Regions from separate parts of the Massilibacterium senegalense genome, predicted to be linked through region 1. Evidence: riboswitches for the same ligand, from Rfam matches in the RefSeq annotation. Region 1 holds a riboswitch; each other region holds the start of a gene.

Evidence for each region. A riboswitch is a leader RNA that binds a small molecule or an ion and turns the genes downstream of it on or off. The one in region 1 is predicted to bind S-adenosylmethionine.
Region 2: it holds a riboswitch for S-adenosylmethionine, as region 1 does, so the genes downstream of both, BN1372_RS11355 (O-acetylhomoserine aminocarboxypropyltransferase/cysteine synthase family protein) here and BN1372_RS02475 (aminotransferase class I/II-fold pyridoxal phosphate-dependent enzyme) in region 1, are expected to answer to the same signal.
Region 3: it holds a riboswitch for S-adenosylmethionine, as region 1 does, so the genes downstream of both, BN1372_RS14720 (YezD family protein) here and BN1372_RS02475 (aminotransferase class I/II-fold pyridoxal phosphate-dependent enzyme) in region 1, are expected to answer to the same signal.
Region 4: it holds a riboswitch for S-adenosylmethionine, as region 1 does, so the genes downstream of both, BN1372_RS07875 (bifunctional homocysteine S-methyltransferase/methylenetetrahydrofolate reductase) here and BN1372_RS02475 (aminotransferase class I/II-fold pyridoxal phosphate-dependent enzyme) in region 1, are expected to answer to the same signal.

The regions. Positions count from the first base shown of each region.
Region 1 is NZ_LN831785.1:339,645-344,247, forward strand. It holds gene BN1372_RS02455 (arylamine N-acetyltransferase family protein) at 1-633, shown strand, start outside; gene crcB (fluoride efflux transporter CrcB) at 675-1,025, opposite strand; gene crcB (fluoride efflux transporter CrcB) at 1,022-1,405, opposite strand; gene BN1372_RS02470 (trans-sulfuration enzyme family protein) at 1,491-2,642, opposite strand; gene BN1372_RS02475 (aminotransferase class I/II-fold pyridoxal phosphate-dependent enzyme) at 2,632-3,810, opposite strand; SAM riboswitch class I at 3,884-3,993, opposite strand; gene BN1372_RS02480 (metal ABC transporter permease) at 4,321-4,603, opposite strand, start outside.
Region 2 is NZ_LN831786.1:1,610,217-1,614,819, forward strand. It holds gene BN1372_RS11355 (O-acetylhomoserine aminocarboxypropyltransferase/cysteine synthase family protein) at 52-1,356, opposite strand; SAM riboswitch class I at 1,467-1,573, opposite strand; gene BN1372_RS11360 (hypothetical protein) at 1,630-2,091, opposite strand; gene BN1372_RS11365 (anti-sigma factor domain-containing protein) at 2,484-3,224, opposite strand; gene sigI (RNA polymerase sigma-I factor) at 3,243-3,974, opposite strand; gene BN1372_RS11375 (thioredoxin family protein) at 4,219-4,506, opposite strand; gene BN1372_RS11380 (toprim domain-containing protein) at 4,543-4,603, opposite strand, start outside.
Region 3 is NZ_LN831786.1:1,538,655-1,543,257, forward strand. It holds gene sat (sulfate adenylyltransferase) at 1-1,032, opposite strand, end outside; gene BN1372_RS11000 (inorganic phosphate transporter) at 1,045-2,121, opposite strand; gene BN1372_RS11005 (phosphoadenylyl-sulfate reductase) at 2,140-2,847, opposite strand; gene BN1372_RS14720 (YezD family protein) at 2,949-3,089, opposite strand; SAM riboswitch class I at 3,144-3,249, opposite strand; gene BN1372_RS11010 (group I truncated hemoglobin) at 3,409-3,774, shown strand; gene BN1372_RS11015 (Crp/Fnr family transcriptional regulator) at 4,325-4,603, opposite strand, start outside.
Region 4 is NZ_LN831786.1:904,081-908,683, reverse strand. It holds gene BN1372_RS07890 (D-alanine--D-alanine ligase) at 1-656, shown strand, start outside; gene BN1372_RS07885 (YpdA family putative bacillithiol disulfide reductase) at 990-1,973, shown strand; gene prsW (glutamic-type intramembrane protease PrsW) at 2,342-3,016, shown strand; SAM riboswitch class I at 3,087-3,178, shown strand; gene BN1372_RS07875 (bifunctional homocysteine S-methyltransferase/methylenetetrahydrofolate reductase) at 3,259-4,603, shown strand, end outside.

The DNA of each region.
Region 1 (4,603 bases):
GACTTTTTAATCGATAAATTTTTAGTTCGTCGGCGCGGTGGTCTTTGTTATGAAATCAATGCTTTTATGTATCTCATTTTGAAAGACTTACACGTTCCAGTAACCCTCGCAATTGGTACAACACAATCTGATGGTACTTGGAATGTCCCGCATGCCCACGCGATTATTATATGGAAAAAGGACGAAAAACTGTACGTCATCGACAATGGAACAGGTAATAATTTAGCGTTAGCACCGTTACAATTAGACGGACCAAGTGTCACTTCCCCGTTTGGATTGTATCGTCTAAAATCAGAACAAACCGAACAAGGAACGATTGTCATGCAAAAACAAGAAGAGAAACAATGGACCATTTTGTATGCCTTTCATCCTGTTACCGTTCCTTGGGGTGAACTGGATAGAATAAAAACACGTATTCATACACACGAATGCTCTTCGTTTCGTACAAAACTCATGATTACCCAAACGCTCTCAAACGGAACGATTTCTATTAATAATGAGCGAGTAAAACGAAAATGGATAGACGGCCAACAAACTATCGTTCCTTTTCAAACGAATCAACAGCTAGTAGATGCAATCTATATGCATTTCCCACCTTCTATCGCTGACGTCGCCTCTAACTATTTTCTATAAAAGTAGAACACGTGTAGCTAACCTACTGCTACACGTGTTGTTTATAATGAATGTCCAATGATAAAGCCAATAAAAGCAAGCAGGATTCCTAAGATGTAACTTAAAAAACCGTAGAAAAAGAGCCACTTTTTTTCTTTTCGTAATTGAAATAATTCTACATAAAATGTAGAAAACGTTGTGAATGCGCCAAGAAATCCTGTTGCAAGCAATAAAGACAGCGTATTCGAAACAGCTAAACCTGTCACTATTCCGAGTAAAAAAGAACCCACAGTATTGACAAATAGCGTCCCGATTGGAAGATTACGTTTTCCTGCATTCCATTTTTGACTAATAAAAAACCGAAGCATTGCACCAAAAAAACCACCAATGGCAACCATTATTACTTCTATCATAATGTCACCTTCTCTTTTCCACCTAACGTCCAACCGAAGAAAACAAAGAAAAAGCCTGTTATCACACTAATGAAACAATAGAAACAAGCAAGAAGAACTTCATGATTCATCCATAGTTCCACCGTTTCCATACTAAATGTTGAAAACGTCGTAAATGAACCGATAACCCCTGTACCTACTGCTTTTGTTAAAAGCGGAGAAAAACGATTTGTTTTCATTGTTCGGCTCGTTAACCATCCTAAAAAAAAACAACCGACACTATTTGCAATCATCGTTCCAGTAAAAAAAGAAGATGGAAACATCGTTGTCATCCACAGACTTAATCCGTATCGCAAAAGACTACCAATCATTCCTCCAATACCGATTAAAAAATAGATCATGCTTATTCCTTCTTTCTGAACAAAAAACTTCTACCCTTTTATTTAGAATAAAATTTTTGCTAAAAAAAGTAAAGGGGAAAAGCCGTTATAACGTTTGTAACGCTTCATCCAAATCACGAATTAAATCATCCACACTTTCAATTCCGACCGAATAACGCAAGAGGCCATCCCCTATACCACGAGAATGACGTACTTTTTTTGGCATTGCTGCATGAGACATTTTTGCTGGGTACGATAAAATACTCTCCACTGCACCAAGTGATACCGCGACAATCGGAATCTTTACTTGGTTCATTACTTGTAACGCTTTTTCTTCATTTCCTACATCAAACGACACAATTGCTCCATATCCACTAGATTGCTGTTCGTGAATGGTACGTTGTGGATGATTAGTTAACCCTGGGTAATAGACGTGTTGTACTTTTGGATGACCTGACAACCAGTTTGCTAATTTTCGAGCATTCTGTTCATGAATACTCATCCGAGCAGACAATGTCTTCATCCCACGCATTAATAACCAAGAATCTTGTACACCGAGCATATTTCCTAATCCATTTTGCATTTGTTTGATTTTGTTCGCGAGCCCTTTGTCATTTACAACCGCTAATCCAGCGATTAAATCAGAATGACCGCCTAAAAATTTAGAAGCGCTATGTAAAACAACATCGACACCAAGTTCTAAAGGACGTTGATAATACGGGGTCATAAATGTATTGTCTACCATCGTTAAAACATTCCGTTCTTTCGCAACTTCCACTACGCCCTTCATATCCGTTATTTTTAAGGTAGGGTTAGATGGAGTTTCCATGTAAATCACTTTTGTATTCGGTTGAATTGCTGCTTTTATCACTTCTATATCAGTCATGTCCACAAAGGTTGTTTCAATATTCATTCTCGGTAAAATGGTCGTTAATAAACGATACGTCCCTCCGTACACGTCTTCTGTACAAACGATATGATCGCCACTAGATAAAATCATCAATGCACTAGAAATGGCCGCCATTCCAGAAGCAAATGCATACCCATAGTTTCCACTTTCCAATTGCGCAATATACGCTTCTAATGCTTTTCTTGTCGGATTTCCGGATCGAGTATAATCAAATTCTTGTCCATTTAATACATCTGTTTGGTGAAATGTCGATGCTTGAATAATCGGCGTACTAGATGCGCCTGTTCGTTCGTCAATCGCACCTTCATAATGAATATTTTTCGTTTCGAATCGTTGTTTATTTTTCATTTATCGTTACCTTCACTTTCCATTCAAATTCTGCCTCTTTTAACGCTTGGTCCAAATCTTGAATTAAATCATCTATATGTTCAATTCCGACAGAAATACGTAATAACGTATCACTAACACCAACTTCCTGTCTAATTTCCTCTGGAATATCGGCATGCGTTTGAATCGCAGGATACGTTAATAACGTCTCTACTCCACCTAGGCTTTCTGCAAAAGAAATCAATTGAACATGTCGTAAAATTGGTTCAACTAATGCTACATCCACTACTTCAAATGAAAAGATCCCTGTATTTCCAGAAGATTGTTTATGATGAGTATGATACCTTGGGTGTGTTTCGATTGCAGGATAATAAACGTTTTTCACTAAAGGATGTACCTTTAAATATTTCGCTAGTTTTGTAGCATTTTCTTCATGTCGTTCCATCCGTAATGCTAAAGTTTTCATCCCTCTCATCAATAACCAAGCATCTTGCGCACCTAACACGCAGCCAATTGTATTTTGTAAAAATTCCATTTTTTCTGAAAGTTCTTTTCCTTTTGTTACAATTAAGCCTGCTAATACGTCATTATGACCACCTAAATATTTTGTGGCACTATGGACCACAATATCAATACCATGTTCTATCGGTCGCTGGAAAAATGATGTTAGCAACGTATTATCTACAATTGTAAGAAGTTGACGCTGTTTCGCCCAACTGCTCACCTTTTCCAAATCCGTAATCATCATAAGTGGATTGGTTGGCGTTTCGATAAAAATAGCTTTTGTCTGTCCTGTTTGTGCTCGTTCTAATGCTTCTATATCATTCGTATCTACATATGTCGCAGTAATTCCAAAACGGGACATTACCTGTTCCATAATCCGGTATGTGCCGCCATATAAATCAACTGATAGAATTAAATGATCTCCTTGACTAAAAAGAGAGAATACAAGTTGAATAGCTGCCATACCGGTACTACAGGCAAAACCTGCATCTCCTTTTTCTAATTGTTTAATCGCCTCTTCTAATACAGAGCGCGTTGGATTTTTTGTACGAGCATAATCAAATCCAGTACTTTCGCCTAAAGCGGGATGTCTATATGCAGTGGAATTATAAATAGGATAACTAATTGCCCCTGTACGTTTATCAATCGTTGAACCAATTTGCGCTAACACACTTTCTATTCTCATTGTTACAACTCCCTTCGTAATAAACAAAAAAATCTCTTTCATCATGTATGAAAGAGATAAAGGACGAGTGTCTCTCTTATCTCCCAGAATGTAATTTCTGTTGGATTTAGCACCGTATCTTGCAATAACGATTGGTTGCCGGGTTTCATTGGGCCAATTCCCTCCACCTACTCTTGATAAGATAATACTGATTATTCTGTTTTTTTAATTCAATCTATTCTTATCATATTTGTTAATATTAAAAACGTCAAGTAAAATTTACGATAAAGAAATCTTCTATCAGTAGAGGCTTTCATCCTTCTCCTAACAATGTTTAATGCACTTATCTATCTTTTATTATCTCGAAAGCAATAGGAGTTTGTTCAACGAAAAAGCAATAAGGCTCCTAGTAAAAAAGCGTGCTCTTTGCGTCTGCAACTAGGCGTCTTATTACGGCAACTTAATTCCCCGCTTCGTTATGTTTCAATACTATTGGGGTCTTACTACCTGTTAAAGAGGGTTCAACGTCCACTAATTTTTTGATAAAAAAAGATGTGCTATCTTTTTCGAAACTAAACCATACTTTGGAGAAAATAGCCATGCAAGTAAAAAGATAAAGCCTGCCATAGATGCCATGGCTCCAGAAATCGAAACATCGAAATAACTAGCAACATAGTATCCTAATAAAGCATCAATCGTTCCAATACAAGCACTAAAAACTAACATAACGGACAATTTATCTGTTAATAAATAAGCAGTAGCTCCTGGAGCGATTAACATAGCAACTACTAGTATAGAACCAACGCTATCAAAA
Region 2 (4,603 bases), on a different contig from region 1:
TGTTAAAGAACATGAGAAAAATTTTAGCACGATAACTTTAGGGTGTCAATCTTAAGCGCGACTTTTCAATCCTGTTGCTTTTTCAATTGCTTGTTCTAAATCATTCACAATGTCATCAATATTTTCAATTCCGACAGATAAACGAATTAAATCGTCTTTTACACCAGCTTCTTTTAATTCTTCATCGGATAATTGCGAATGCGTTGTGCTTGCTGGGTGAATAATTAAACTTTTCACATCCCCAACGTTGGCAACGTGTGACCATAAGTTCACATTATTAATGACTTCACGTCCAGCCGCACGCCCACCTTTAATACCAAATACAACGACAGAACCTGCACCCTTTGGTAAATATTTTTTCGCTAATTCATAAGAAGGATGATCCTCACTGCCAGGATACAATACCCAACTTACAGCTGGATGATTTTTTAAATATTCTACTAGTTTTTGTGCATTAGCAACATGTTCTTTCATCCGAACGTGTAATGTTTCTGCACCTAATGATAATAAAAACGCATTGAACGGACTTAACGCTGCACCTGTATCCCGTAGTAATTGTACGCGAATTTTTGTTACAAATGCTGGTGCGCCTAAATCTGCAAATACTACTCCGTTATAGCTTGAGTCTGGCTCTGTAAAACCTGGGAATTTATCAGAATGCCAATCGAATGTTCCACCATCGACAATCACACCACCCATTGCTGTTCCGTTCCCACCAATCCATTTTGTTGCAGAGTGAACAACAATGTCTGCACCGAATTCAATTGGGCGACATAAATACGGAGAAGCAAATGTGTTATCAATAATTAACGGAATACCTGCTGCATGTGCAATAGCTGCCACTGCTTCAATATCTAATACGTTTAAGCTTGGGTTCCCAACTGTTTCTGCATAAATTGCTTTCGTTTTTGGTGTAATCGCTGCCTTGATTGCTTCTAAATCAGTTGGATCTACAAATGTTGTATTTACTCCATACTTCGGTAATGTATGTTGGAATAAATTAAACGTTCCACCGTATACATTAGCAGATGACACAATTTCATCGCCTGCACCTGCAATATTTAAAATGGCATATGTAATCGCTGCACTACCACTTGCAACAGCTAAAGCTGCGACGCCACCTTCCATTGCTGCAATTCTTTCTTCAAAAGCACTTGTTGTCGGATTCATTAATCGAGTATAAATATTTCCTGGTTCTGCTAATGAAAATAAATTAGCAGCATGGTCGGCACTATTAAAAAGATACGCATTGGTTAAATAAATTGGGAGTGCATGTGCGTTTGTTCCTTCGTTTTTCGGCAGTCCTGCGTGTACACCTAATGTTTCTAATTGATACTCACTTGTGTCTTTTGTCATTATTCGTCTCCTCCTTGGGGATTATACCGACATCTTATACGCTTATCTAGAAGAAGTAACTATTCAAAAAAGCCCTCTCTTGTTGAGAAGAGAAGGCTTTATCATCACTCTTCTCATCTACCAGAACATCGATTGTTCTGCAGGATTTAGCACCGTGTTTCACACAACCGGTTGCCGGGCTTCATAGGGCCAGTCCCTCCGCCGCTCTTGATAAGAACTATGGAATTGTCAGTATTTTTTGATTTATTTTGATTAATTGAAATATTATCACCACTATTCTGATAAGTCAACCCTTTTTTTCGTTTTATTTGCACGTTCTAAAATAAACGAAATCTTTTTTGTTAATGCGGTTGTTTCCCCTTTTGCAAGAGATACTTCAAAAGATTTTGGACCACTAAAAGAAGCAATTGTATAAATAAATGTTTTTCCGTGTCGATCAATTACGCGTTGAATCTCGTTTGATTCCAGATAAAAGAACGGATACGCTTGTTTCGCATAACCGATAAACACCCCGTCGTCATAGACGATAATATCCAAATCTTCATACGTTTTCCCTTTATCAGTTAAAATGTAATTAATTTTGCCTTCCCATATTTTCATCTCTTTATTCGAATCTAATACAACGACATCTTCTAACTGTTCATTTTTCGTATCTTTCTTAAACGTTTGCCAAGTGACAATCGTTAAAAATGAAACAAAAATAAATCCCATCGCATAAATTACGAGATTTCCCATTGGTCGATTCCTCATTTCATGTCCTATCCCTATTTTCTACCTATCTACTTTCTCATTTTAACGAAAGCAAAATATTTTCTCAATCTTTAGCTTTATCAAAAAAGTGGAGAGGGACTCGTTCAACGACGGAACTAGAAGGTGAAGAACGGAAGAAGCACTTTTTTGCTTCTGTAGGGGTTTGAATTCTAGCGGAAGTCGTTAGCTCCTTGTAGCTAGATTATCAAAAAAAACGGAGGTCTCTCGATTTTGTCAGTTTGATCCCTCATTTAACTATTTGCAGGCCTACCTTAACATTTTGAAGTAGGGGCTTTACCCGTTAATGTGGGATAAAAAATACTCCCTTTCTTCTTTTGTTAGAAAGAAAAAAGAGAGTATCCCGATCCTATACATTGCTATTCTATATTGGTTGTGACAAATTGATTGTTAGACCGTAAAGAATCTTTTAAGGACTGAGTCGAACGTAGCAAATTTTGATTCTTCTTGCTGTCGTCTTGTTGGGATTTCCCGAGCATTATCGGGGAATATTTTTCACTTTCCAAAAATACAACATATTTCCCAGGTGATAATCCTTCCATAAAAGCTTCTTTTCGTTTCTCTTTTTGCAAAGAATGAATGGTAAACATCATATTTTTTTCTCGCTCATCAATCATTTGTAATTTTTCTCGTAGCAACGGCTCTTGCTCTTGTCTCGTCATTGTTGTGGCAATTAACAAATTTGATTGATCCGTTGTATATTGTGAAAATTGCGCCGATAAATCATCTAATGTTGGTTGATTCGGTAACATTCGAATAACTTCACTACCAATTTGGTCGTACGCATGCAACGTGACGACATTCCAGTTTTCATCGACTCCTACTTCTACACTTCCCGGTCCAAAAAAATTGACATACGCGACGATAGGATTGAATTCCGGCGCATCCGTTTCTTCGATAAGAGTCAAAATGAAAAATAGAAAAAGAAACGGAAAAAGCACGTAATGTATTTTATATTGAGGTTCGCTCGGCCTAATTAGCATTTCTTCTCCGACAATTGGATAATGTTTTTTTGCTAGTTTTATTTTTTGAATCGTTCCATCTTTCGTTAAAATAATCGCATTTCTTTTTTTAACTTCAACGACAATTCCACGCTGCACCTAGCTACCTCCTTCATTTCATTCGATATACGATTGCAAAGCTGTAAATTTCCCTAAGTATATTAAAGCAACCGCTATTATATACTTTCGATTACGTTCAATCGTTTTACGACTACAGGAGACCTTTGTTAATAAAGCTTTTATTGGAAGTTGTTTTTTTTCTTGTAAATAATTCGAAAATTCTTCGTTTTCAACAATAATTCTTGCAATTTCTTTTGCATTTTCACGCGCATCTATATGTTTTGGACATTGTTTACTTAGTACATCAAACGTAATGTTATATTCTTTTAAAAGTTCACGAAACTCATTAATTTCGCTAACTCGATTTTCAATTTGTAAATGTTGACGATAATGATCTAATGCTACTTGTTGCTCTAAATAACTTTCTTCCATACGTTGTTCATTATCATCTTCTTGGACAAAAAAGAATAAACGTTTTTGTCGTTGTTCGCGTCGTATGTAATCAATGACACGTCTTCTAATGACCATGTTGGAAAAAGATAAAAATTTACTTCCTTGGTGCGGATTATATTGATCAATCGCTTCGTTTAATGCGCATAATCCAACACTATATTCATCCATCGATTCATCAATATATTGGTTGCACACTTTAGACGTTACTTTTTTAACAAATGGTTGGTACTCCGATAATATTTCGTTTCGTAATGATTCGTTTCCTTGTTGAATCAACAATACTTTATCTTCTAATTCTAACGTTGTATCTATTACTTTTTCTCTTGAATTCATCATTTTTTTCTTCCACCTCATCTAATTAACAGACTCATTGGTAAGAGTTCTGTATCTGTCCATATGTCAGTTATAACATGAACTATGCCCTTGTTCTTATACAGTTTCATGACAAATCGTTTATTCGAATTGTAATTGTAATATTCAAGGATTTTTCTTCCAAAAGGACATATTACTATTATACGCTGGACTATTACCTAATAGACGTTTTTTTATAGAATAAGGTTTCAAAAAACAAGAAATGTTCTTACTTTGTCACAAATTTTCCAACATACTCGTACATGTGTGGAACGGAATGAAAAGCATACACTTTATCTTCTATCTTGCCATTGTTCCATCGTAACAAACACGGAACACTCTCCACTTGCCACTCTTCCATATGTTCTGGGAAATAATTTGCATTAATCTTTCTTATTTTTAACTGCGGCATCAATTCTTCGACCACTTCCATGATTTTTTGTGCGACTTGACACGTTCCACAAAATGGAGTGGATATATACAAAAAGACTTGTTCTTGTTCGGTAAATGCCGACAATTGTTCTTCTGTTAAATCGTGAATAATAAAATCCTCCTATTCCTTCACCATAAAGTGAGCTTCTTTTAATAGTTTTCGTATTTCATCTGTCGATGTC
Region 3 (4,603 bases), on a different contig from region 1:
TCCAGATAAAATAATTCTATCTTTTTGGTTATGTGGGCATGTTTTTTCAGAAGCCATTCCACGACACTTTTTGCAATAAAAACTATGTTCAAAAAAAAGCGGGAATATTTCTAATTCGTCCAATGTAAAATGCCTGAAAATCGTTTGTGCATCGTACGTACCGTAATAATCCCCTACTCCAGCATGGTCTCTTCCAACAATAAAATGGGTACATCCATAATTTTTCCGAACGAGCGCATGAAAAATAGCTTCTCTTGGTCCTGCATAACGCATAGCGGCAGGAAAAACTGCTAAAAAGACACGATCTTTCGGATAATATTGATTGATTAACACTTCGTAACTTTCCATTCGAACATCCGCTGGAATATCATCTGCTTTCGTTTCTCCTACTAATGGATTTAAAAACAAGCCATCTACTGTTTCTAATGCTGTTTTTTGAATATATTCATGAGCCCGGTGAACTGGATTTCTCGTTTGGAAACCGACAATTGTTTTCCAACCTAATGCTTTAAATTTTTCCCGCGTCTCTTTCGGATCTAGATAGTACGTAGAAAACTTTTTTTGCTCGATTCGATGAATAAGTGTAATCTCTCCCCCTACATACACGTCTCCACGGTCGTACATTTTTTTCACTCCCGGATGTTTTTCATCAGTCGTTCGATACACGTGAACTGCTTCTTTTTCTAAATCTGGTGTGTAGATGTCACGAACGTGAATCGTTCCATACACGATGCCATCTTTTTGTAACTTCACTTCTTCTCCAATTTGAAGTGTTGCTGCCACCTCTTTCGAAACTGGTAACGTAATTGGTAAGCTCCACACAACACCATCTTTTAATCTCATATGGAGAACAACAGATTCATAGTCTTCTTTCTTTAAAAAACCGGTTAGCGGGCTATACGCTCCTATTGCAATTAACTCTAAATCACTTAAAGAAGTAGCATCTAATTCAATTGCTTTTGTTAGATGCCGAACATCCTTTCCAATTTGTTCACGGTTAATTAAGACACCGCCATGCGCTTGTAAACTCATTCTTTTTCCTCCTTAAATTCCTCCACCTTGTTCATAGATAGAGCTTCTTTCTTTTCTCATTGTTTTCATCAAACTAATGGATCCTATCGTAGCAATACATACACCGCATAAAATAATGACTGTATAAAAATCAGTATCTAACCATCCTTTTACTAACGCATAGGCAATGACAGCTGATAACACAGGAGAAACAATCCAAACCTTTAACATCGTATGCACAATCCCTTTTTGCCACATAGAGAATCCCTGTTTAGCAACGCCTATACCTAATATTCCAGATGTGGTTACTTGTGTTAAAGGGACAGGTATTCCAAAAATAGATGCAATGACCACAAGCAATCCACCAGTGGTAGAAATCGCACTTCCTTGCAATAACGAAATGTCGGTGATTTTTTTCCCATTCGTCTCCATCACACGGCTTCCAAATAGAAAAGCACCAAATGCGACAAATAGTCCACCGTATAATGTTCCTTCAGCAATCGTTAATAAATTTGCCCCAACTAACGGTCCTACTGAATTAGCTACATTGTTCATCCCTGCTGAAAAAGCTTCAAAACAACCGGTTCCCACTAATATAATCATCCACATTTTTTCCCATTTCCCTTGAAAAAAAGTGGCATACTTTTTTTCTAAACGTAAAATACCTTTTCCAATTATGAAAGCAAAGAAAAAAGCGATAAAAGGGACAATAATCCAAAAACTAATAATCCAAATAATTTTCGTTGTATAAAGAGAGCGAAAAGCAATTCCAACACCAATGACAGAACCGACTGTTACTTCACTTGTCGATAACGGAATCCCTAAAAGATTGGCTAAAAACAGGGTCATAGTAGCAGCAAATAATACGATGACAACGACTTTTACTGAAAATGTTTGTGGTGGCACAATTCCTGATCCAATTGTTTTAACTACTTCTCCACCACCAAGCACTGCTCCTAAAAACACACAGACTCCGCAAATTAGAAGTGCAATCCGTTTTTTCGGAATAGCCCCTGCCCCGTATGCAATACCCATCGAAGCAGCAGCGCCACTCCCACCAATATTCATAGCAAAGAAAAAAGCGATGATAAACGCAAGAATAGTTAACATCATTCATCCCTTCTTTCTTTACGTCGCACTATGCAACCCGCATTCCGTTTTTTGAAAACCATTCCACCTGCCAGACCGTTCATCGTTTGGATTTGTTGCCTTTTGCGTACAAGGGAAACAACCGATACTTGGGTATCCTTGGTCATGAAGTGGATTATAATCTAACCGATGAAGCTGAATATATTTCCATATTTCTTCTTTTGTCCAACGGATTAATGGACAAACCTTTACATTTTTAAAGTTGTCATCTTTATTTAAAAACTGAACATGCTTTCTAGTTTCGGATTGCTCTCGTCTTAATCCCGAAATCCAAGCATTATATTTCATTAATGTTCGTTTTAACGGTTCCACCTTACGAAGTGTACAACAAACATTAGGCTCTTTTTCCCACAATGCATCTCCATATTTTTCTGCTTGTTCCTCTAACGTGACGGACGGTGTTAAAAAGTCAATTTGTACATCTGGATACCGTTCTTTTATTTTTTCAATCAATTCATACGTTTCTTTAAAATGAAGCGAGGTATCTAAAAACACTACTTTTGCGGTACAATTAATTTTTGAAATAAGGTCTAGAAGAACGATTCCTTCTGCTCCGAAACTACAAGCATATACAATCCCTTCTCCATATTGTTCATATGCCCATTTCAATCCATCGAGCGCATCGTTAAATGATTTATTTCGGGATAAAACGGCTGTTTCATCCCATGTTTCATACGTAAATCCCATATTTCTCCTCCCCTTTTTTTCCGAAAAAAAGACGATTTTAATAAAAGAATAACTTTTCTTTCATCAAAATCGCCTCTAGTATCTCTAGTCAGCAACATATGTTATCGAATTCGGACTTTTTCACTTTTTTCAATTTGGATCACCTTTCCGTCTTGTACAACAAGCGTAATCGTTCCAAACTTTAATGATGCTAGCATTTTTTCTACTGTTTGACACACTTCTGCATGATTGTCTTTCATCATTCGGTTAACTCCCCCTTACTTGTCATTGGAAGTTACCATTTTAGAGAGCAAACATTCTTATCTCTCAAAATGGACATCATTCTGCTGGAAGTAGCACCGTATTTTTCAACCGGTTGCTGGGGTTCCTCGGTCTAGGTCCCTCCTCCACTCTTGATAAGATATTTATTTCTTACTATTCTAATCAGAATTATGTAGAATGTCAATACTACTTTGTAAAATTAGTTTATTTTTTTGAAATGTGATTAGAATCACATTTTCCAAATCGGATACGCTATACACTAAAGATGTTATTCATTATCAATCGAAAGGAGCTTTCATCATGGCACAAACAAGTGAACTGTATGAACGTTTAGGAGGAAAAGAAGGAATCAAGAAGGTTGTTGATTTGTTTTATGATCGCGTACTAGCAGACGAAAGAGTAAACGATTATTTTAAAAATACCGATATGGAAAAACAACGCCGTCATCAAACGTTATTCATTACATTTGCGGTTGGAGGCCCTAACCAATACACTGGAGCATCTATGCAAAAAGCACATGAAGGCATGGGATTACAAGATATTCATTTTGACGCGATTGTAGAACACCTAGCATTCAGCCTACAACACTTCGGCGTACCTAAAGAAGACATCCAAACAATCGCCAACAAATTAGAACCAATGCGAAAAGAAATCGTAGAAAAATAAAAAAGTGGAGGGTGGCTCGCTCACCGACAGAGTAATAAGACGTGCAACGGAAGAGGCGCCTCTTTGCCTCTGGAGTTGAGCGGCTTATTACGGCAGTCGGTAGCCGCCCGGAACTGGATTATTAAAAAGTGGAGATGGGCTCGTTTAACGACGGAGCTATAAGGCGAAGACCGGAAGAGGCGTCTCTTTGCCTCTGAAATCGGGTGACTTAGTACGGCAGTCGGTAGCCCATCGCAACTAGATTATTCAAAAAGTAGAGGGCGCTTGATTAAGGGCGACTAGCATAAGATGAATTGCGGAATAAAATACTCTTTCCCCAAAAAGCAACTTTTCTTATGACGCGAGCCTACAGCACCATGTCGGAAAATTAACAACAGCGCCTTTGTTTGGAATAGGCGCTGTTGTTTTTATGTTTAATAATAAAGAAAGCTTCCATCGGTGAGGTTTTTGCACTTTTCCTACGGATGGCTAGATGCGCTTACTCAAGGTGTACGGGCAATTCTTAACTCTTTTCATTTTGAGCGCTTCTTAACGTTTTAAAGCGGGGTTCTTATTGCCCGTTAGCTGGGGGATGAAAAAGGTATAACTGATGATTCCTTACATCCATTCTTTTTTCTTTTTTTAATGTTGGAATGGCCCGTGTAACTGTTTCTCTTGAAATACCGACTAAGTCTGCTATTTCTTGATGGGTTGGCGCCGGGGAAATCATATAGCCATCTTGTACTTTTTTACCGATACGGCAAGCAATTGGCCAGATTACTTCGTAAATCCTGGTTGGTATATTTTTGTCTAAAGATTTCACTAAACGTTGTTGTAATTCTCGGATATG
Region 4 (4,603 bases), on a different contig from region 1:
TGGCAAGTGCATTAGCCATGGATAAACAACGGGCAAAAGTTTTTTTCAAAAAAGCAGGCATTAGAGTAGCAAAGGATTGTTTAGTAACAAAAAAAACATTTGATGCAGAGGCATTTGACGTGCCATTTTCATTTCCAATCGTAGTAAAACCTAATCATGAAGGATCAACCATTGGGTTAACGATTGCGGGTGATGAGGAGACATTGTTAAACGGGATAGAGAAAGCGTTTGAACACGATGAAGAAGTTCTGCTAGAAGAATTTATTAAAGGAAGAGAACTTACCGTTGCAGTAATGGGAGAATATAAAAAAGAAATGACTTTGCCAATCATTGAAATTATTTCGAAAAATCAATTATACGATTATGAAGCAAAGTATGCTCCGGGTATGAGTGAACATATTGTACCAGCACCTATAGACGAAGAATTAAGTAAAAAAATTAAACAACAAGCAATTTTAGCGCACCAAGCATTAGGATGCGAAGTGTATTCACGAGTAGACTTTTTGTTACAAGATAATGGGGAATTTGTTATTTTAGAAGTGAATACGCTCCCAGGAATGACTGCAACTAGTCTGTTTCCAGATGCAGCCAAAGTAATTGGTTTAAGTTATGAAGCCATGATTGAACAATTCCTTCTGTTGTCATTAAAAAAATAAGGGAATGTATATGTATCTCTCATAAATGGATAGGAAGAATCCCCTCTTCAAAAAGGTAAGGTAGCACTAGAAAACAGCGGAGTGGGGATTACACTTCCTAGTTTAGCTCCGTCGTTAATCGAGCACTCTTCGCCTCTTGTATAATAGTGAAACCAGTTCATCTATGCTTTAATGAAGAATAGCAAACCCTTCACTGATGGAAGATTTCTTGTTTTTTTGCTATCATTAACTATGCATATATGTTTGAACGGTATGAGTGTTCATTCCTATTTGTTGCAGGAATGTAGCTTATCATTGAAGTAGAAAAGATCATTTATTAGGAGATGTTTTGCAATGAAAAAAGAAGATGCGCTTATTGTTGGTGGAGGTCCGTGTGGATTATCAGCGGCAATCGAACTTCAAAAAATAGGTAAAAATCCGCTTGTGATAGAAAAAGGAAATGTGGTACATTCTATTTACCGTTATCCAACGCATCAAACATTCTTTAGCACGAGTGAAAAATTGGCGATTGGGGATGTTCCATTTATCATTGAAGGACGGAAACCGAAGCGCAATCAAGCATTGGCGTATTATCGAGAAGTCGTGAAATTAAAAGAAGTTCGTGTGAATGCATATGAACGGGTTGAAAAAGTAGAAAAGCAAGTGGATGGTTCATTCCATGTGTATACGATAAAACAAGATGGAACAAAAGAACGATATAATACGGAGTATGTTGTAATTGCAACTGGATATTATGATAGCCCAAATTATATGAATGTTCCAGGGGAAGAGAAAAAGAAAGTATTTCATTATTTTAAAGAAGCGCATCCATACTTCGATAAAGATGTAGTTGTCATTGGTGGGAAAAACTCAGCGATTGATGCGGCGTTAGAACTTGAAAAAGCAGGTGCCCGTGTAACCGTTGTCTATAGAGGATGTGAATATTCTTCGAGTATTAAACCATGGGTATTACCAGAATTTGAGTCGCTCGTTCGAAATGAATTAGTAAAAATGGAGTTTAACGCAACAATAAAAGAAATTCGTGATCATGAAGTTGTCTATGTAAAGAATGGCGAAGAAGTTGTTATTGAAAATGATTATGTGTTTGCGATGACAGGTTATCATCCTGATCATTCTTTTATTCAAAGTATGGGAGTAATCGAAAATCAAGAGACTGGAAGACCTCATTTTAATCCTGAAACAATGGAAACAAATGTGGAAAATCTATTTATTGCGGGTGTTATTGCTGCAGGTAATGAAGCAAATGAAATTTTTATTGAAAATGGCCGATTTCACGGAGGTCTGATTGCAAACAAAATAATGGAAAAAGAGTGTTAAATAAAAAATACGTGTAAAAGTTCCTTGCCCTTTTTAAAAGATGGGCAAGGATTTTTTTGTTTTCCAATAAATTTTGTGTAAAACATAAAAAGGAAGCTATAATCTGTTAAAATAAAAGAATAAATGTCATCATAAAGAAGCTATAATGAAAGAAAAAGGAAGGATATTCATTTTGCTAATTTCCTTTTGTTCGCTCTTTAAGGTGCTGCCTAGCTAGTAAAATGGTGAAAGATTATTTTGGAAGGATAGAGTAGCAAACAACGAAAGATGAATCAACATTCAGTTTTGTTCTTTTTAGCTATAATTGATGAAGCTAATATACTTGAAACAGAAGAAATCGTTATAAAATAATAAAAGTGAGGGAACAAATGATTACGATTATTACAGCAGGAATCGCTCCTGGGTTTGCGTTACTTAGTTATTTTTATTTGCGCGATAAATACGTCGAACCGATTTCACTTGTTATTCGGATGTTTTTGTTTGGGTGTTTATTAACTTTCCCTGTTATGTTTATGCAATATATTTTTATACAAGAAGGTCTATTTATTCGTGATTGGCAACAAGCATTTCTTCAAGCTGGTTTCCTAGAGGAATGTGTGAAGTGGTTTGTTTTAATGTATGGTGTGTATAAGAATGGAGAGTTTAACGAACCTTTCGATGGAATTGTGTATGCAGTAAGTGTATCATTAGGTTTTGCTACGATTGAAAATATTTTATATTTATTTGTATATGGAATTGATTTTGCCTTTATGCGGGCGCTTTTACCAGTATCTGGTCATGCGTTATTTGGTGCGGTGATGGGGTATTATGTCGGAAAAGGTAAATTTCAAACAGGAAAAAAGAAAAAGATTCTTTTATCTTTATCCTTTTTACTTCCAATTATGTTGCATGGTATGTTTGATTATGTATTCTTAAAGTTTGACCATTATCTTTATTTTATCGTTCCATTTATGCTTGGATTATGGTGGCTAGTATTATATAAAGTACGACTTATAAACGAAGAACAAATGGCGTTAAAACATACAGAAAAACTTTCTGTATGAAAAAGGATTGAATTTTTCACACAGTTATAGTATTGTTAATTACAAGTTTAATAGGATAGCTCGTTTAAACTTCTTATCAAGAGAGACTGAGGGACTGGCCCAAAGACGTCTCAGCAACCGACCTACTAGTAGGTAAAGGTGCTAATTCCAGCTAGATAAGAAGAAGGTCATGTGAATTTTCCCTTCTTCTTTCTAGAGGAAGGGTTTTTTTGTGTGGAGAATAAAGAGTAGGGTGTGAGTAGATGGAGTTGTTAAAAAAATTACAAAATGATATTTTAATTGCGGACGGGGCAATGGGAACGATGCTATATTCCCATGGGGTAGATCGTTCTTATGAAGAAATGAATTTAACGCATAGTGAAGAAATATACAATATTCATCGTGCCTATATTGAAGCAGGTGCTCAAGTTATCCAAACAAACACATACGCAGCCAATGCAGAAAAATTACAACGATATGGGCTCGAAGCGTTAACAAAACAAATCAATCAAGCAGGTGCTAGAATCGCTCGTCAAGCGGCAAAAGACGAAGTGTTTGTTCTTGGAACTGTAGGTGGTATTCGTGCTCTTCATAAACGTGATAACGAATTAGAAGAGCTCGAAAAAATGATTTCAGAACAAGTGTATTGGTTAGCACAGGAACAAATAGATGGTTTTTTATTTGAAACATATTATGATTTAGAAGAATTAAAGATAGCAGTGAAAGTCGCAAAAAAATTAACCAACCTTCCGGTTGTTGCACAATTATCTCTTCATGAAGTAGGAGTGTTGCAAGGCGGAAAGAAAGTAAAAGACGCGTTTGCAGAGTTAATTGACTTAGGGGCAGATGTAGTTGGATTAAATTGTCGTTTAGGTCCACTTCATATGTTACGGTCGTTTAAAGAAGTACCGATTTTTGATCATGCTTTTTTAAGTGCATATCCAAATGCTAGTTTACCGCAATATATTGACGGAAAATTCTCATATTCAGAAAATCCAAAATATTTTGGCGAAATGGCAACAGAATTTGTGAAAGAAGGCGTTCGTTTAATCGGTGGATGTTGCGGAACGACACCAGAACATATTCGCTATATGGCAGAAGCAGTTCGGGAATTAAAGCCGATTTCAGAAAAATCATTCCAGGAAACGAAAGCAACGCCAGCAACGCTTTCTGTTACGAGGAAACGTAGCGATGCTCCGCTTCAAGAGGTTGTAAAAACGAAACGATCCATCATTGTGGAATTAGATACACCAAAGAACGTGAACATGGAACCTTTTATCGAAGGGGCAAAAGCATTGCATCAAGCGGGAGTAGAAGCAATCACAATGGCTGACAACTCATTAGCAACCCCAAGAATTTCGAATATGGCGATGGCGTCCATTTTAAAACAGCAATATCAAATACGCTCATTAGTTCATCTCACTTGTCGCGATCGTAATTTAATCGGATTACAATCGCATTTATTAGGGCTACATGCATTAGGGATTCGAGATATATTAGCCATTACAGGTGATCCTGCAAAAGTAGGTGATTTTCCAGGCGCAACTGGTGTATATGATCTGTCATCATTTGAATTGATCCGTTTTATTAAACAACTAAACGAAGGAT